Regions from separate parts of the Psychromonas sp. CNPT3 genome, predicted to be linked through region 1. Evidence: predicted binding sites of a transcription regulator. Region 1 holds the regulator's gene; each other region holds the start of a gene.
What was found. The regulator LexA, encoded in region 1, represses DNA repair genes until DNA is damaged. The targets are predictions, from matches to a motif close to TACTGTATNNNNATACAGTA.

Region 1 (5,164 bases):
CTATTGATGATCAATTTATTGTTCGTGAAAATAAAGAGATTGCTTGGAGCTGTGATGCCAGCATGTTGAACGTGATGTTAGCGTCGAAAAACGATGCGTCCGCGAGCAAGGAAAATGCCATTGTGATGCAAAGTTATAGCGATGCTACGTCGAATTATTCTGGAAACTGGCAGGTCATGCCGGCAGTCTTGCCGATGCAATTATTAGCGATGGGTTGTATTAATAATAAAGTGAACCTACTAAGTGCTGAGTTTAAAGTTAATAAACAAACACACCAAGCGCTTTTACGTTGGCGTTTTCCCTTTGTTTTTATGCTGTTAGGCTTATTGTTGATGATGCTTAATATGCACATGAAAAGTGTTCAAAATGAGCAACAATTGGCCACCATTAAAGCGCAAGTTGAGCAAGTTTACGTACAAGCATTTCCTTTGCAGAAAAAACTATCGTATACCCGTATTAAGAAAAGAATGAAGAGCATGTTGAGGCCTATCAATGCAGACATCAACAGTGGCTTTTTGTTAATGCTTAATGAGTTAGTGCCTTCCTTTAAAGCTTATCCTCAAATGCGCCCGAGTAGCATTAAGTTTGATGCTAAAAAACAAGAAATGCAGATCTTATTAAGTGCTGATAATTTTCAATCGTTTGAGCGTTTTATCAAGTCCTTGCCTAAAAATTATAGTGTACAACAAGGTGCTTTAAACAATAGCCAAGATCGTGTATTTGGTACGCTAAGAATAAGGAGCAACTAATGCAGGAAAAATGGCGTATTTGGTGGGCAACCAGTAACATTAAAGAGCGAAGATTAGTGGTTGTTATTGTCTTATTTTTAGCTTTTTCCTTATGTTATTGGGGTGCATGGAAACCATTAAGCACACGTTTAGATAACAGTGAAATCCAATTGTTACGCACTCAAAAAACATTAAGTTGGGTACAAGAAAAAGCCTCTCTATTATTAAAATCAGGGCGGGGCAGTCAAGTTGCTCAAGTACCTCAAAGTAGCTTAGTAGAGGTAATAAATCGCAGTGCTAAACGATCGGGGATAAGTTTTACACGTATTTTAAATCGTAATGATACCTTAGAGGTTTGGATTGCAGATGTTGAATTTAATAATACGATGGATTGGCTAACGCTGCTTAAAAATAAATATGGCATTGAGGTTTTAAATGTTGATATTAACCAAGCTTTGAAGCCGGGTTACATTAAAATAAATCGTTTAGTGTTGGGTTATTAATAATGAAAATAAAATGTATTGTTTTTTTTGTCGCTGTTTATTTATTGTCCTTAATATGGACATTACCCGCCTCGATGATACAGCCATTTTTAGCACAAAATGGTCCTGTAAAAATACAGGCATTTTCGGGAACAATATGGCAGGGCTCCGCGAAAAATATAAGTTATCAAAATAATTATCAATTAAGTAATGTGCAGTGGTCAGTTAATTGGCGAACTTTATGGACGTTGGCGCTTAGTCTTGATGTGACATTTAATAATGATGCGCCTCGCCTGCAAGGCAAAGGGGAACTTGTCGCAGATATGAACACGTTACACTTAAATCAGTTTGAGGTTAATCTAAAGGCTGCTGATGTATCATCTTATATCGCATCTCCTATTCCTATTGAAGCGCAAGGTAAAATACGTTTAATGATCAACACGGTGGCGATAGCATCGCTTAGTTGTCAGCAATTAGACGGCTATTTAGTGTGGAGAAAGGCTGCCTTAAATTCGGTGATGGGCAATATTAATTTGGCCAATGTTGAAATAGATTTAAGTTGCGTAAATCAGCGTTTAATTGCAAAAGTACAACAAGTCTCTACGGATTTAAAAACGCAACTACAAGCTGAACTACAAAACAATGGCAGTTATCAGCTACGTGGTACCATAAAAGATGGCCCAACGCTCCCTAAAAACATCCAAGAAGGTTTATCGTGGTTAGGCCCGAAAGGTGCGGATGGGAAAATCGCTTTCTCGTATAATGGGCGTCTGTAAATGTTTAAATTATTTTTCATATTATTGTGCACTTTAAGTTTATCTGCATGTTTTGAAAAAAAACAAGACTTAGATCTTATGTATGCCGATGACGCGGTGAGCAGTCTTGATGAAAAGGCAGATAGTGTTGCTTATTTAGGGTTTCTTTATAAGAGTCAGCGTAGCGCTAAAGTCAGTGCGCAAGGACACTTGATAAGGCGACTACCTGAGCAGTTATCGCCGTATCGGGCGCAATTGTTTTTAGTACGTTTAACGTCCGGACAAAAGTTAATTATTAAGCACGATATTGAAATGGGTGAGGCATTACCGGATATTAAAAAAGGCGCGTTGTTATTTTTTAAAGGGCTTTATAAGTGGAACCGTAAAGGCGGCTTTATTATTTTTACAACCCAAAAGAATCGTGAAAATAACTTGTCTGGGTGGTTGAAATACAAGGAAATCACTTACCAATAAGCTAGCTTAATTCCATGTATAGATATACACTGTCTATATTAACAGTTTATGCTTGGAGAGAGTAATGAAAGAATTAACCAAACGTCAAAACGAAGTGTTAGATGTGATCAAGGCATGTATTGAAGAAACAGGTATGCCACCAACACGCGTTGAATTGGCTAATTTATTGGGTTTTCGTAGTGCAAATGCAGCAGAAGAGCATTTAAAAGCATTGGCACGTAAAGGCGCGATTAAAATATTATCGGGTACTTCTCGCGGTATTCGTATTATTGCTGAGCATAAAAGTAATCAAGTGGTTGTTGATAAAGGTTTACCTCTCGTTGGGCAAGTTGCTGCGGGATCTCCTATTTTAGCGACTGAGCATATAGAAATGCACTATGCGGTTGACCCCGCTTTATTTCATCCCCGTGCAGATTTTTTATTACGCGTGCAAGGTGAGAGTATGAAAAATATTGGAATTATGGACGGAGACTTACTCGCCGTACATAAAACACAAGATGTTAATAATGGGCAAGTAGTCGTTGCACGTATTGAAGATGAAGTGACGGTAAAACGTTTTTATCGTGAAGGTAACGCAGTGCTATTAAAACCTGAAAATGAGGATTTTAGTACTATCAAAGTAGATTTAGAATATGAATCTTGCGCCATTGAAGGGATTGCTGTGGGCGTTATTCGTACGACAGATTGGATGTAAATAGAATAGAGAGCAAGACTAAAGTTGTTTTGCTCTCATTATCTATTCTCTAATGCCATTATGCATTTAAAGGTTTATTCCAAAAAAGCGTATTACCTTGCTTGGGATCTATTTGGGGATCGTGATAGCCTTGTTGTTGATAAGCATTTCGCGCTATTTTATTCTCAGAAATCACTTCTAAAGTGATCTTACAATAGTCGCGTAGACGTGCAAGTTTCTCAATTTCTGCAAACAATAACTTACTGATCCCAAGTCCTCTAAAGTCACGGTGTACAGATACGTCATGTATATTAAATAAAGGCTTACATGCAAACGTTGAAAACCCTTCAAAAGCGGTTAAGAACCCAGCCGGCTTCCCATCTTTAAATGCCAATAAAATAACGACATCATCGCGTTTTATTAAGCAATCTATTAAATTATTTTGGCTAAATGTTGATAGGTGTTTGCCTCCGCTGATAGGCTCTCGACTATAATGCTTCATTAAATAAATATAAGCTTGTGCATGCTCAGTCTTGTTTAAATCGGCAAGTGTGATCATTAGCATTGGCTATCTTCCTTGAGGAGTATAAAAATGAGTGTTTTAGTGAAAAAGTGAGGAGAACAAAGCGCTTAGTAAGTACATAATACCCTCCACCTCTTAATTAAAACAAATTTTTGATAAAAAAGCATATAATTATTTTACATTTATCAGAATGTGTCATAGATCACTGAAAATTATTCTAGGTACAATTCTCTAGTAAATACCTTTTTTCTCTTCTATTTTTTAACTTTATTATCTTTGATAATCGCTACGTTGAATAAATAAGGGAAACATCATGATCAATGAACTAATCAATGCAAAGTTAATTTGCGTCGACTTGCAGGCACAAAGCAAGGAAGAAGTATTTTCAGAAATGGCAGACATTCTTTTTGCAGATGAGCGCATTAATGATAAAGATGCTTTTGTAGCAGATATTAAAGCGCGTGAAGCATTAGGTAATACGGGCTTTGAAGATGGTATCGCGATGCCTCATGCCAAAAGCAAAGCGGTGATTAATCCTGCTGTTGCAGTGGGAATTAGCCGTAAGGGTATTGATTATGATGCAGAGGATGGTCTTCCCTCTAAAATATTTTTTATGATTGCGTCACCAGATGGTGGAGCGGATCATCATATCGAAGTGCTTGTTTCTCTATCTTCAAAATTAATTGAAGACGGTTTTATTGAGAAATTTTTAAAAGTTGAAAATGCCCAGCAAGCATTAGATTTATTGCTAGAAAAAAAGGCAGTAGTAGAGATTAAAGAAGACGAGTGCAAAGGTTTTCTCATCGGTGTTACGGGTTGCCCTGCAGGAATTGCACATACTTATTTAGCTGCTGAGTGTTTAGAGAAAGGGGCTGCTAAATTAGGTTATGAGATTAAAGTCGAAACTAATGGCTCTATCGGTATCAAAAACAGCCCGACAACAGAAGAAATTGCCCGCGCTGATGCCATCATTGTTGCTGCGGATAAACAGGTTGATATGAGCCGCTTTGCCGGCAAAAGATTGATCCAAGTGAGCGTTAAAGCGCCGATTAAAGATGCACCGGGTTTAATTGAAAAAGCACTAATAGCTCCTCTTTATAGTGATACTGGTGAGACAAATGTGAGTAATAAAAGTAAAGCATCGCAAGCACGTGGTGATTTATACCGTTATTTAATGAATGGCGTATCACATATGATCCCATTTGTAGTGACGGGCGGTTTATTAATCGCGTTATCGTTAGCACTTGGTGGCGAGCCGACTGCAAATGGTATGGCTATTCCTGCAGGAAGTTTATGGCAAAAAGTGCTTGATGTAGGTGTTGTTTCATTTACATTAATGATCCCTATTCTTGCTGGCTATATTGCTTATGCCATTGCTGATCGTCCTGCGCTTGCGCCTGGTTTGATTGGTGGTTGGATTGCTAACACGGGTTCATTTTATGGTGCAGATGCGGGTACGGGCTTCTTAGGGGCTATTGTAGCCGGTCTTTTAGTCGGTTATTTTGTTAAATTTATTGTTAATATTAATT
Region 2 (5,164 bases), 1.1 Mb from region 1:
TTTTCAACATTCTCAATGGATAGCTTGTTGTTATTACAACAAGGCGCATTAATAAAAGCGATGCTGAATGTTGCTCTAAATGTTGTCGTGTGTATTTTAGCCGCTTATGTCGGTACGCTATTAGTTTTAAAAAGTTAGGGAAATAAAATGCTAGATCCAAAATTGTTACGTAATAATATTGAGGAAACTGCGCAGTTATTAGCAGGTCGTGGTTTTATCTTAGATGTTGATTTGATCAACGAGTTAGAAGAAAAACGTAAAGCATTACAAATTCAAACCGAAGATCTACAAGCGGAGCGTAATAGTCGCTCCAAAGAGATTGGCCAAGCTGCGAAACGCGGTGAAGATATTACAGAATTGCGTGCGCAAATGGCTGAATTTGGCGCGCAATTAGATGCAACCAAAGAGACCTTTAATCAACTTGTAGAACAAATTCAAGAGATTGCTTATACGATCCCGAATTTACCTCTGAGTGATGTGCCTGTCGGTAAAAATGAAGATGATAATATTGAGATATCAACATGGGGAACGCCTAAAACATTTTCATTTGCAGTAAAAGATCATGTTGACTTGGGTGAAGCGCTTGGCGGTTTAGACTTTAAATCCGCAGTTAAAATCAGTGGCTCTCGCTTTATTATCATGCAAGGACAAATTGCGAAATTACACCGTGCACTGGGTCAATATATGCTTAACTTGCATACCAATGAGCATGGTTATACAGAAACGTACGTGCCATTGTTAGTGAATGCTGCGAGTTTATATGCGACTACGCAATTGCCTAAATTTGGTGATGATCTGTTTAATACTAAACCTGCGACCGAAGAAGGCGTTGTCATGTCTTTGATCCCTTCAGCTGAAGTGCCATTGACTAATTTAAGTCGTGACGTGATTTTTGATGAAAGTGAATTACCGATCAAAATCACTGCGCAAACCGCTTGTTTTCGTAGTGAAGCTGGCTCTTATGGGCGCGATACTCGCGGTCTTATTCGCCAACATCAATTTGAAAAAGTTGAGTTAGTGCAATTTGTGCAACCAGAGAAAAGTGCGGCTGCATTAGAAGAGCTAACGGCACATGCTGAGCAAGTACTTAGAAACTTAGAGCTTCCTTACCGTAAAGTGATTTTATGTACGGGTGATATGGGCTTTAGTGCGAGTAAAACATACGATCTTGAAGTATGGCTTCCAGCACAAAATACTTATCGTGAAATTTCATCGTGCTCGAATGTCGGTGATTTCCAAGCGCGCCGTTTACAAGCACGTTTTCGCCCAACCGGGCAGAAAAAAGCAGAGCTTATTCATACACTCAATGGATCAGGTCTTGCAGTAGGACGCACCTTAGTTGCGGTACTTGAGAACTATCAACTTGAAGATGGACGTATTGAGATCCCTGCGGTACTACAACATTACATGGGTGGATTGACGCACATTGGCTAATATATTAGGCGTGTTTGTCAGAACATCATAAAAAAAGGAGCTTAGGCTCCTTTTTTATTACTTAAAATACAGACGAAAGACAGAAACTTAAGCGTCGTCGTTATAGTCACTTAAGACTAAGTTTGCCGCTGCAAAGGCCGCATCTTCACGTGTTTTATCATCTAAGGCGCTATTGTTTGCAATGTTGTCTAATGTTTTGATAGCGCATGTTACAGCTTTAGGGATATAAGCTGCATCACCACTGCCAATTGCATTGATAAAACTTTTGGTCTTAGTGCAGTATGGGTACATAGTAAACTCTCGATTATCTGAAAAAACCAGTATAACGCGTTATTGCGCGCAATAGACAAAACACTGAGTATTAGATTGGCGTGTTAATTGATTTAGCGCATCTTGAGTGCTTTTATCACAGTGATTAAGCCAAGTGACGACGGCTGCATAATTATTATTAGCAAGCACGGTGTGAAGGAGTGACTGCGTATCGCCAATTTGCTGTTGCGTCAATGTAATGATCCGGCTTTTTGAAATGCCAGATTGCTGAAAAAAAGACAAATTAGGTTTTCCGGGAGGAGCAATAAATAAAATCCAACGCGCATCTTCACTTTCTTGAATATGTGTTAATAAATTTTGGTAATTATTCACGTTATAACTTAAATGTACGTTACTTTTAGTTTGGGTAACGTTATCTAATTTTAAATTGTTTAAAGTGAATGGTGCGCGTTTATGCATTGCAGTAACTACCATAATAAAACCCCTGTAAATAAAACCACTGTATAAGTTAACAGTACTTTTGTTTGGGATGATTTTCAACCTTTATTTTATATTTATTCAATAGGGATAGTTTTTCAGATTGAAAAGACCAAGACGTGAATCATAATAATACTTATAGATATTACTAATCATTATTCGGGGGATATCCGAGTATACGTACTTCACCACTAGGCTCAATAATAATTTCTACTTCATTGAGTGCTTTTGATCTCTTTTGTATTTGTGAATTTTCGGGGTAAATTAGCTCTTGATTTTCTGATCCATACCATTGGTTGTGGGTATTTCTGTGTTGTTCTTGATATCGACCGGTCACAAGTAAATCCACATCAGCTTCTAATACAGGCCAGAGTTTTTGTAACTCAAGTTCTGCCTTGGTATATCCGGTATACAACATTATTGTTAAGGATGTGTGCCGTTTTATTTTGTGGATTAACCATAGGGTGTTTTCAACTTGCTCTAGAGGCTCTCCACCTAATAGTGTGATCCCTTCAATGTCATGCTCTGCTATAATTTGAGCCAGCAGCGTTTCGCGATCCATTAATTCGTTCGCTTTAAATGACCACATTTGTTTATTCCAACAGCCTTTACAAGCGAGCGAACATCCTTGTAGCCACACCGCAAATCGCCTGCCTGGGCCATATATATGGGTGGCAGGTTCAATGTGAGAAATATTAAACTGGGTACCGTGTGAATTCTTCATATTATACTGATCGGGTTAGTACCAGCTGGATTTTTCCTTTGATGTTTTTTTCTTTTATGCTGTAACCTTGGGCCTTTGCTTGGGTAATTGCCTGTAGGCGGGTCGCCGCTACTCGTTCAATTCTATCTTGTTCAATGCGTTGACGTTCAATCTCTGCAATATTATCGAGATGTACCTGATAGCAGTCTTGATAGGCACCATTCAACACGTTTAAAAAGCGGCTGACGGATTGATACTGTTTGTGCACAGAAGATACAATGCTAGTGGCTAGTTCATCCTGATCATGTTGCAGTTGCCAGACATCACCATTAAAACGAAATAGCTGTAAGCCGTTATAATCTCGTCTGTTGGTGATGATGTCGCCAATAACAACATTGGATCGCTGTCGGAAATTATTAATATTTTCAGCTGTTATTGAAACTGGCTCTGCTTTTAATGTTACTAGCGCCGAAAATAGTACCACTTCAATAGTAAAAGGGGTGGTTGTTTTGATGACTGCACTCATTGCTTAATTCCTTAGCTTAATCGTTTCATGACACTGAACCGCTTGTTGCTGGTGATACTCATCGGTGGTTTTGACCTGAATCAGTCCGGTCGTATCTCTTAAAAGCTCTTCAAGTGCTTTTAAGCAGGCCTCGCCTTTGAATCCGCTTGTTTTTGCAGTTATCGCACCTTCTTCATCGATGGTTAATGTGATTTGTTGCTCAGGCATTATGAGTCTCTCTTGCTTGTTGTGGCGCGCAAAGCTTAGCATTTAGACGCTCTGCTTCCTGCTGTGCCTGCTCTAATGAATCAAGTGATAATAAGGTGAGATAGCGTTTGTCGTTTGCTTCAAATAACTTCAACTCATCAGTAATTGGCAGGGTTTCATCTGGCCAACCGATATGTGGAGCTTTGTTTTTGTTTTTCTTGTTACCTAGTTGCTTGCTCAGTTCATCGCTTTCATTGGTATTGCGATAATAGAATGAAGAACCGTGTTTATTAAGTAATTCTAGGGCAATGTTCTTGTCATTAAGGGCATTATCTAGTTTCTTTTGTGCTAAACCTAAATCACGTGTCACCTTGTTGCTGAGTTGAGTGTGAGTTTCTAGTACTTTCTTTAATGATTTATTAGTGTTGCTTGTTAGCCACTTAGTTAACGCACTAGGTTCAACAGAATAGATTTCAATAATTTCTTGTTGTTGTCCATTAAGAGTTTGAGCACATTGCGTTTTCCAGTAAGTAATGAATAACTCTTCATTACTTAAGATCTGTTGCTGGTATTGTTCTTTTTGATTTTCTTGGTCATCTTTTGATGCTTCTTGACTGCGGTTTGAGTGTTCAATTTTCTTTAATCGTACGGAATGCAGCACTAATAGCTCTGCTAATTTCGGGTTACTTTTTCTGTTGCTCTTGAGCCATTGACTTGCCTGTTGCAGCGACATTGCCACTAGTTTTTTATTATCTTGAGTTAGCTGTAGAGTATGCTTTTCAAAGGCATTATCTCGACTTGCGATAAACTCATCATAGGCTTGGGTATATTTTACTTTTTTCTCTTTGTTGAGAGTATTTACGCTGCTTTTCTCTTGTGAATATAGCGCTTCTTTATGTTGTAAGCTCTTTGCTAATTGCTCTTTTTTGTCATGCCATTGTTTTTCTAACTTGGCTTTGTCTATCGCTTGGTTGGTGGCTTCATCATCTTGAGATAGCTGGTTAAAACAGTCAATGTAGTTGTTTTTTTGTTCTGCTCGTTCGGCAGGTGTTACTGTGAACATGTCTGGTTGTCTAAGCTCAAAAATACTCTTTTTTAGTTTCTTATGTTTGTGTTGCTGGCCAAGTGAAAAGCTACTGAAAAAAGAAAAAATTGATTGTGATACCGATGTGCGTTTTTTATCAAGTTTATCAAGTTTGACATCAAGATCTGCTAGTGCCGTTAGCCAGTTGTTATTTGCGCTGTCCCAGCGGTTATATAGCGGTGCCTTAATGGCACCTTGCGGGCAATAAGGAGGGTGACGTTGCACGCTATAATTAATGTTTTTTGCCAGAAATTCACGAGTAAACTCGGTGTCTGAACTGGTTAAGTCTTCAATGTTATCATTTAAAAAACTATTGATGCTGTCAGTGTAAACTGGTTCAAGATTAAGATCTAAAGATTCCTCACATTGATAAACACGGTTTGCTTCATCAACAAACATAAAATGTGAATTTAACTGATCAACAGAACATGATCTATTAAGTTGCCATTGTGCAGCTTTAAATGCTTGATTTAGGCTGTTGGTT
Region 3 (5,164 bases), 1.5 Mb from region 1:
TGGTTTATTATACGCCATTACTCACAATATTGTCAGGAATTTGCCATTAACGCCCTTTTTTGCTTAAAATTGGCATTAAATATGCTTGTGATTTTCGGGGTAAGTCTTTATCTTTACATCTTAAAAGTAATATTGATTTCAATAGATATTATGCGGAACTTACAGGGATGATTTTAGCGCTCAATCGTTTTTAAAATAGATAATTTCAGGGCTTAAACACAGAAGTAAAGGTGGCTGCAGAGTAATTAGATGAGCTAATGATGAATGCAAGTGAGATACCCAAAAAGGACTTAGCACACACTTCAAGCGTCTACTACGCACCCAAACGATAGCACTCTTTTTATAAACACAGAAAAAGGTAACAAAACTTTTTAAAATAAATTAACACAAACAACCTAAAATCGCTCTTTAATCCCTTTATTTTTGACTAACTCACCTTTTTTTATTCGCGACACCGCGTTTTTTCCGATATGTTTTTTTAAACGTTCCCCCCGTCGATGGCAACTGCGATAATGCTTGAGGTCCATCCTTTATCGCTTTATCTATTATTATTTTCAACTGTTTTTCTAGTGGGACAATGAAGCCATTGTAACTCTGCTTTTTTAAACTGATGGCATTAAGCTGCATTTCCCATTGTGCCGTCATATCCGGTAAGGTTAATAATTCCGGCAGGCTCTCAATTAGCTTTCGCCCAACCTCACTCGCTTCAATCGTTTTTCCTACGCGCTTTAAAAATTGACGCTTAAATAATAATTCAATAATACCAGCACGCGTCGCTTCCGTACCTAGGCCATCCGTGTCTTTTAAAATCCCCTTCAGACCTTTATCTTTAACGTATCGGGAGATCTTACTCATTGCAGCAAGTAACGTCGCATCATTAAAATGCTGAGGTGCCTGCGTATTTTTTTCTATTACCTGCCCCTTATTACAAAATAAACGTTGCCCTTTGCTCAAATTAGGTAGAAAAGTGTCTTTTTCTTGTGTATTAAATAACACTTTCCAGCCGTCTTCTAACTTCGCTTTCGCCTTGCTCACAAACAAGCCTTTATTAATTTCTATCTCTGCAACGCATTGCGCATATGTATGATCCGGGTAAAACTGACACAAATACTGGCGCGCAATTAAATAATAAATATTTTGTGACATTTGATCCAAACTGCTTAGCGATTTATGGCTGTCTGTTGGAATAATAGCGTGATGAGCATCCACTTTGGCGTCATTCCATGCGCGCCCTTTTATAGACAAATCTGCACCCGCTACCGCCGCACTTAATGTTGATGTGTTATGCGTAATGGCACGGGCTATTGAGGGGGCCTGCTGATGGTGATTATTAGGGAGATAGCGCGAATCAGATCGCGGATAAGTAATTAACTGATAACGTTCATAGAGCGTTTGGCAAACGTCTAATACTTGCTGCGCACTGTAGTGATAACGTTTGGCAGCATCAATTTGCAACCCTGAAAGATTATAAGGTAAAGGCGGTGTTTGTTTTTTATTTTTAGCCGAAAATTCTTTAACGATGGCATCTTGACCTGTTATTCGTTGCGCCACATTTTCTGCCAGCCCTTTTACAATCACGCGCCCTTCTGCATCTTGATATTGCTGACAGGCCGCACTCGGCTTCCATTTAGCCGTAAACAGTGCCAGTGCATTTTGTTGCGAGCCCTCTAAATGCGCCTCAACCTCATAAAATGGTTTGCTGACAAAACGCTCAATCTCAAGGTCGCGCCTCACCACTAAGCCAAGCAATGGCGTTTGTACACGCCCGACTGATATCACGCCTTTATATCCCGATTTTTGAGCTTGTAGTGTATACACCCGCGTTAAATTTAAACCATATAGCCAGTCCGCTCGCGTTCTTGCTAAAGCGGATGTTGATAATGCAATAAACTCTTGATTAGAGCGTAAACTTTGTAAGGAGCGTTTTACTGCATTGAGCGTTAAATCACTGATCAGGCAACGCTGCACCTGCTTAAGTTTGGCTGCGCGTACGCCACTAAAGTGGATCACTTCATCAACCAACAACTGCCCTTCTCTATCAGGATCGCCAACATGGATCAATTGATCCGCTTGTTTGATCAATTTTTTTAAAACAGAAAGCTGTTTTCGTGTTCTCGCTACCGATTTAAGTTTCCACTGTTCCGGAATGATCGGTAAATGTTCAAACTTCCACTTTTTAAACGCCTCCTGATAATCTTCAGGATCCACTTGTGTTAATAAATGCCCAATACACCAGCTCACAATATCGCCATTACCCACATGAATACAACCCTCGGCTTTTCGATGCGGTTTAGGTAATGCTTGCGCTATTGCACGGCCTAAACTTGGTTTTTCTGCAATGTAGAGTTTCATCTATTATCTCTCTGTTTTGATACCTTTTATATTGCACAATACCTAGATGCAATTTAAACTGTTTATATAGACAGTAGTTTATATCAATGTACAAATCAATCAAATACAAATAAGATAACAATGCTTAAATTCTTCCTTCTTTTTTACTCTTAAGGACGCACAATATGCTAAAAAAATTCAAATTATTACTCAGTAGCTTACTTCTCTTCTCTTTTTCAAGTCATTCCTACGCGCAGCAAGATCAAGCTAGCTGGGATGATATCAAAACATCCAGTGCTAAAGTTTGGCAACAAAGTAAAGATAAAAGTAAACAACTGTGGAATGCGGGTAAAGATGTCAGTAAAGACGCTTGGGAAGATAGTAAGCAAGGTTCACAAAAATTGTTAGATAAAAGTATTGATGTTAGTGCACAAGCTTGGAACAAAAGTAAAGAGGGCTCAAAAAAATTGCTCGATAAAAGTGTCGATGTCAGTCAAGAGGCTTGGGAAAAAAGTAAAAAAAGTTCAAAAAAGTGGATAGATAAAGGCCTTGAAGCAAGCAGTGATGTTTGGATAGAAGGCAAAGAGAGCTCGAAAGAGTTACTTGATAAAAGTTCGGATAAAAGTGATCAAGCTTGGAAAAGTATTAAAGGAAGCAGTCAAAAAATATGGAAGCAAGGTGAGAAAAAGATAAATGATGCGTTTGCAGATCAAAAATGATCGCAACACTTACACCTTATAATTAAACATTAAAGCATATTAGATGCATGTCATTAGCAATGACATGCACCTTTATTTAAGTAAGATAACGCCTTTTGTAAACCGCGCTATCTTACTTATACCAAAGGAATTAATTAAGTTTTCATGTATTGCGTAGGGATAATTTCAACAAGCAAGACAGATCACCTTTTTAGTTCCTTTGGTATTAGATCCCGATTTTTCATCCTCAGACAAAGCCTTCTTACTTAAAAAGCCTCTATCTCGTAGGATTAATCTCGAAAATTATTAAACTGGAAAGGTTGACCTAATTCTGCAGCCTTAACCACTGTCATCACCGCTTGTAAATCATCACGTTTTTTACCCGTCACACGCAATTGTTCACCTTGCAGTGCAATTTGTACTTTTAACTTTTTATCTTTAACGAGCTTGATCAATTTTTTAGCCGTTTCTTTATCTACGCCCTCTTTGAATTTTATCGTTTGTGACCATGATTTAGAGCTATGTGTTGCCGTTTCGGTGTCCATTGAACTCGCTTCTATACCACGCTTAATGACATTAGTACGTAGTATATCGAGTAACTGACGTAATTGAGTATCGTATTCAGCATTGAGCTTAGCGACGCCCTTTTCAAATGAAAAACTTGCTTTTACACCACGAAAATCAAAACGTTGCTCTAGTTCACGATTCGCATTATCCACCGCATTTTTTAATTGAGCCACATCTACTTCTGAAACGATATCAAATGAAGGCATTTTCTCTTCCTATTTTAAAATTAATTATGAGCGTTAAGTTACCAGAATTAATGCCTTTGAGCTATGATAGAGCTCTTTAAATTGGTTCGAAATGGAATAAATATGTGGCAAATTATCGGAGCAGGTGCAATTGGTTGTTTATGGGCCGCTAATTTATATCAACAAGGCGAAAAAGTACGCTTGATAACACGTCGCCCCATTAAGGCGGATTTTTTACTTTATCAAGATCTTCAAGCTAAACAGTGGCAATTGCCAATAAAGCACGGCCATACTCTGCTTAAAAGTACTAAGCCTATTTTAGTGTGCGTTAAAGCGCCCCAAGTCTGCCAAGCGATACAAGCACATAAAGCGCAGATACACGCAGAGCAAGTGATCATTCTCATGCACAATGGCATGGGATGCGCGGAGCAAGTGCAAAAAATATTGCCCAACAACCCTATCATATGTGCCACAACTGCCAATGCTAGCCTCTTACAAGCCCCGTTCAACATTCGCCACACTGGCAATGGTGTGACGTATCTAGGCCCTTTCAATCAACAGGCAAAGGCTTATCAGCACCTTGTATTAGCTTTTGAAAATGCCTTAGGGGATTGTCATTGGTGCGACGATATTAACAGTAAATTATGGCTAAAATTATTAATAAATATTGCGATTAATCCTTTGACGGCTATCCATCAAATAAATAATGGGGGATTAAGAAATGCAAACATGCAAAGACTGATCAAAGATATCCTTAAAGAAGCTTTTTTAGTGATCCCAACAACAACCTTGCCCATGAATGCCCCTCAAGTACATGCGATTGTTACGAATGTAATAGAGTTAACCCAAGACAATTACTCCTCCATGAACCGTGATATTTATTTTAAACGTAATACTGAAAATGAATATATTAATGGCTATCTATTAAAAAAGGCAACACAAAAAAATATTGTATTGCCTACTATCACCCGCCTGTACCAGAAAATTAAAGCGCTGGAAGAGAGCTCATTAGTTCATTAACATAACCTTGTATATGCTGATTTAAATAATCATCAAGGCGAGGCTCTAACTGCGACTGCTGTTTTGCAGATACTTTTAGGGGCCAACTTTTACGACTAATAGATTGTCCCTTTTCAATAAATGACATCTGATAACTACCGCGCAACCAATACCAGCCACTGGCAAAAACAGGCTCACTTAAAGATAGCTCAGCAGACACGTTAAGATCTGACTGCGCAACGACTCGTAGGCCGAGTTGCGCTAAGGCCGAAGCTATCAACTTTTGCTGTGATGCAGAATCTTGCTGCACACTTACCTCTAATGAGGCTAATTTTTTAGCAATTATTTTTTCTATTTTTGCGGTTGAAATCGGTGCAGGCTCTC

Region 2: PCNPT3_RS05865 (SulA-like leucine-rich domain-containing protein) is a predicted target of LexA. The motif match lies at 2,202-2,221, and genes of this name have one in related genera.
Region 3: PCNPT3_RS07405 (DNA topoisomerase III) is a predicted target of LexA. The motif match lies at 2,409-2,428, and genes of this name have one in related genera.

The regions. Positions count from the first base shown of each region.
Region 1 is NC_020802.1:221,953-227,116, forward strand. It holds gene gspL (type II secretion system protein GspL) at 1-749, shown strand, start outside; gene gspM (type II secretion system protein GspM) at 749-1,231, shown strand; gene PCNPT3_RS01035 (type II secretion system protein N) at 1,234-1,986, shown strand; gene PCNPT3_RS01040 (DUF3465 domain-containing protein) at 1,987-2,439, shown strand; gene lexA (transcriptional repressor LexA) at 2,504-3,133, shown strand; gene PCNPT3_RS01050 (GNAT family N-acetyltransferase) at 3,192-3,677, opposite strand; gene PCNPT3_RS01055 (PTS fructose transporter subunit IIABC) at 3,949-5,164, shown strand, end outside.
Region 2 is NC_020802.1:1,324,490-1,329,653, forward strand. It holds gene crcB (fluoride efflux transporter CrcB) at 1-138, shown strand, start outside; gene serS (serine--tRNA ligase) at 148-1,434, shown strand; gene PCNPT3_RS05860 (YaeP family protein) at 1,522-1,725, opposite strand; gene PCNPT3_RS05865 (SulA-like leucine-rich domain-containing protein) at 1,765-2,178, opposite strand; gene PCNPT3_RS05870 (4Fe-4S single cluster domain-containing protein) at 2,330-2,905, opposite strand; gene PCNPT3_RS05875 (hypothetical protein) at 2,907-3,410, opposite strand; gene PCNPT3_RS05880 (DUF2997 domain-containing protein) at 3,414-3,617, opposite strand; gene PCNPT3_RS05885 (hypothetical protein) at 3,610-5,164, opposite strand, start outside.
Region 3 is NC_020802.1:1,705,266-1,710,429, forward strand. It holds gene PCNPT3_RS07405 (DNA topoisomerase III) at 433-2,352, opposite strand; gene PCNPT3_RS13545 (hypothetical protein) at 2,517-3,050, shown strand; gene PCNPT3_RS07415 (YajQ family cyclic di-GMP-binding protein) at 3,320-3,802, opposite strand; gene PCNPT3_RS07420 (ketopantoate reductase family protein) at 3,905-4,801, shown strand; gene PCNPT3_RS07425 (LPP20 family lipoprotein) at 4,767-5,164, opposite strand, start outside.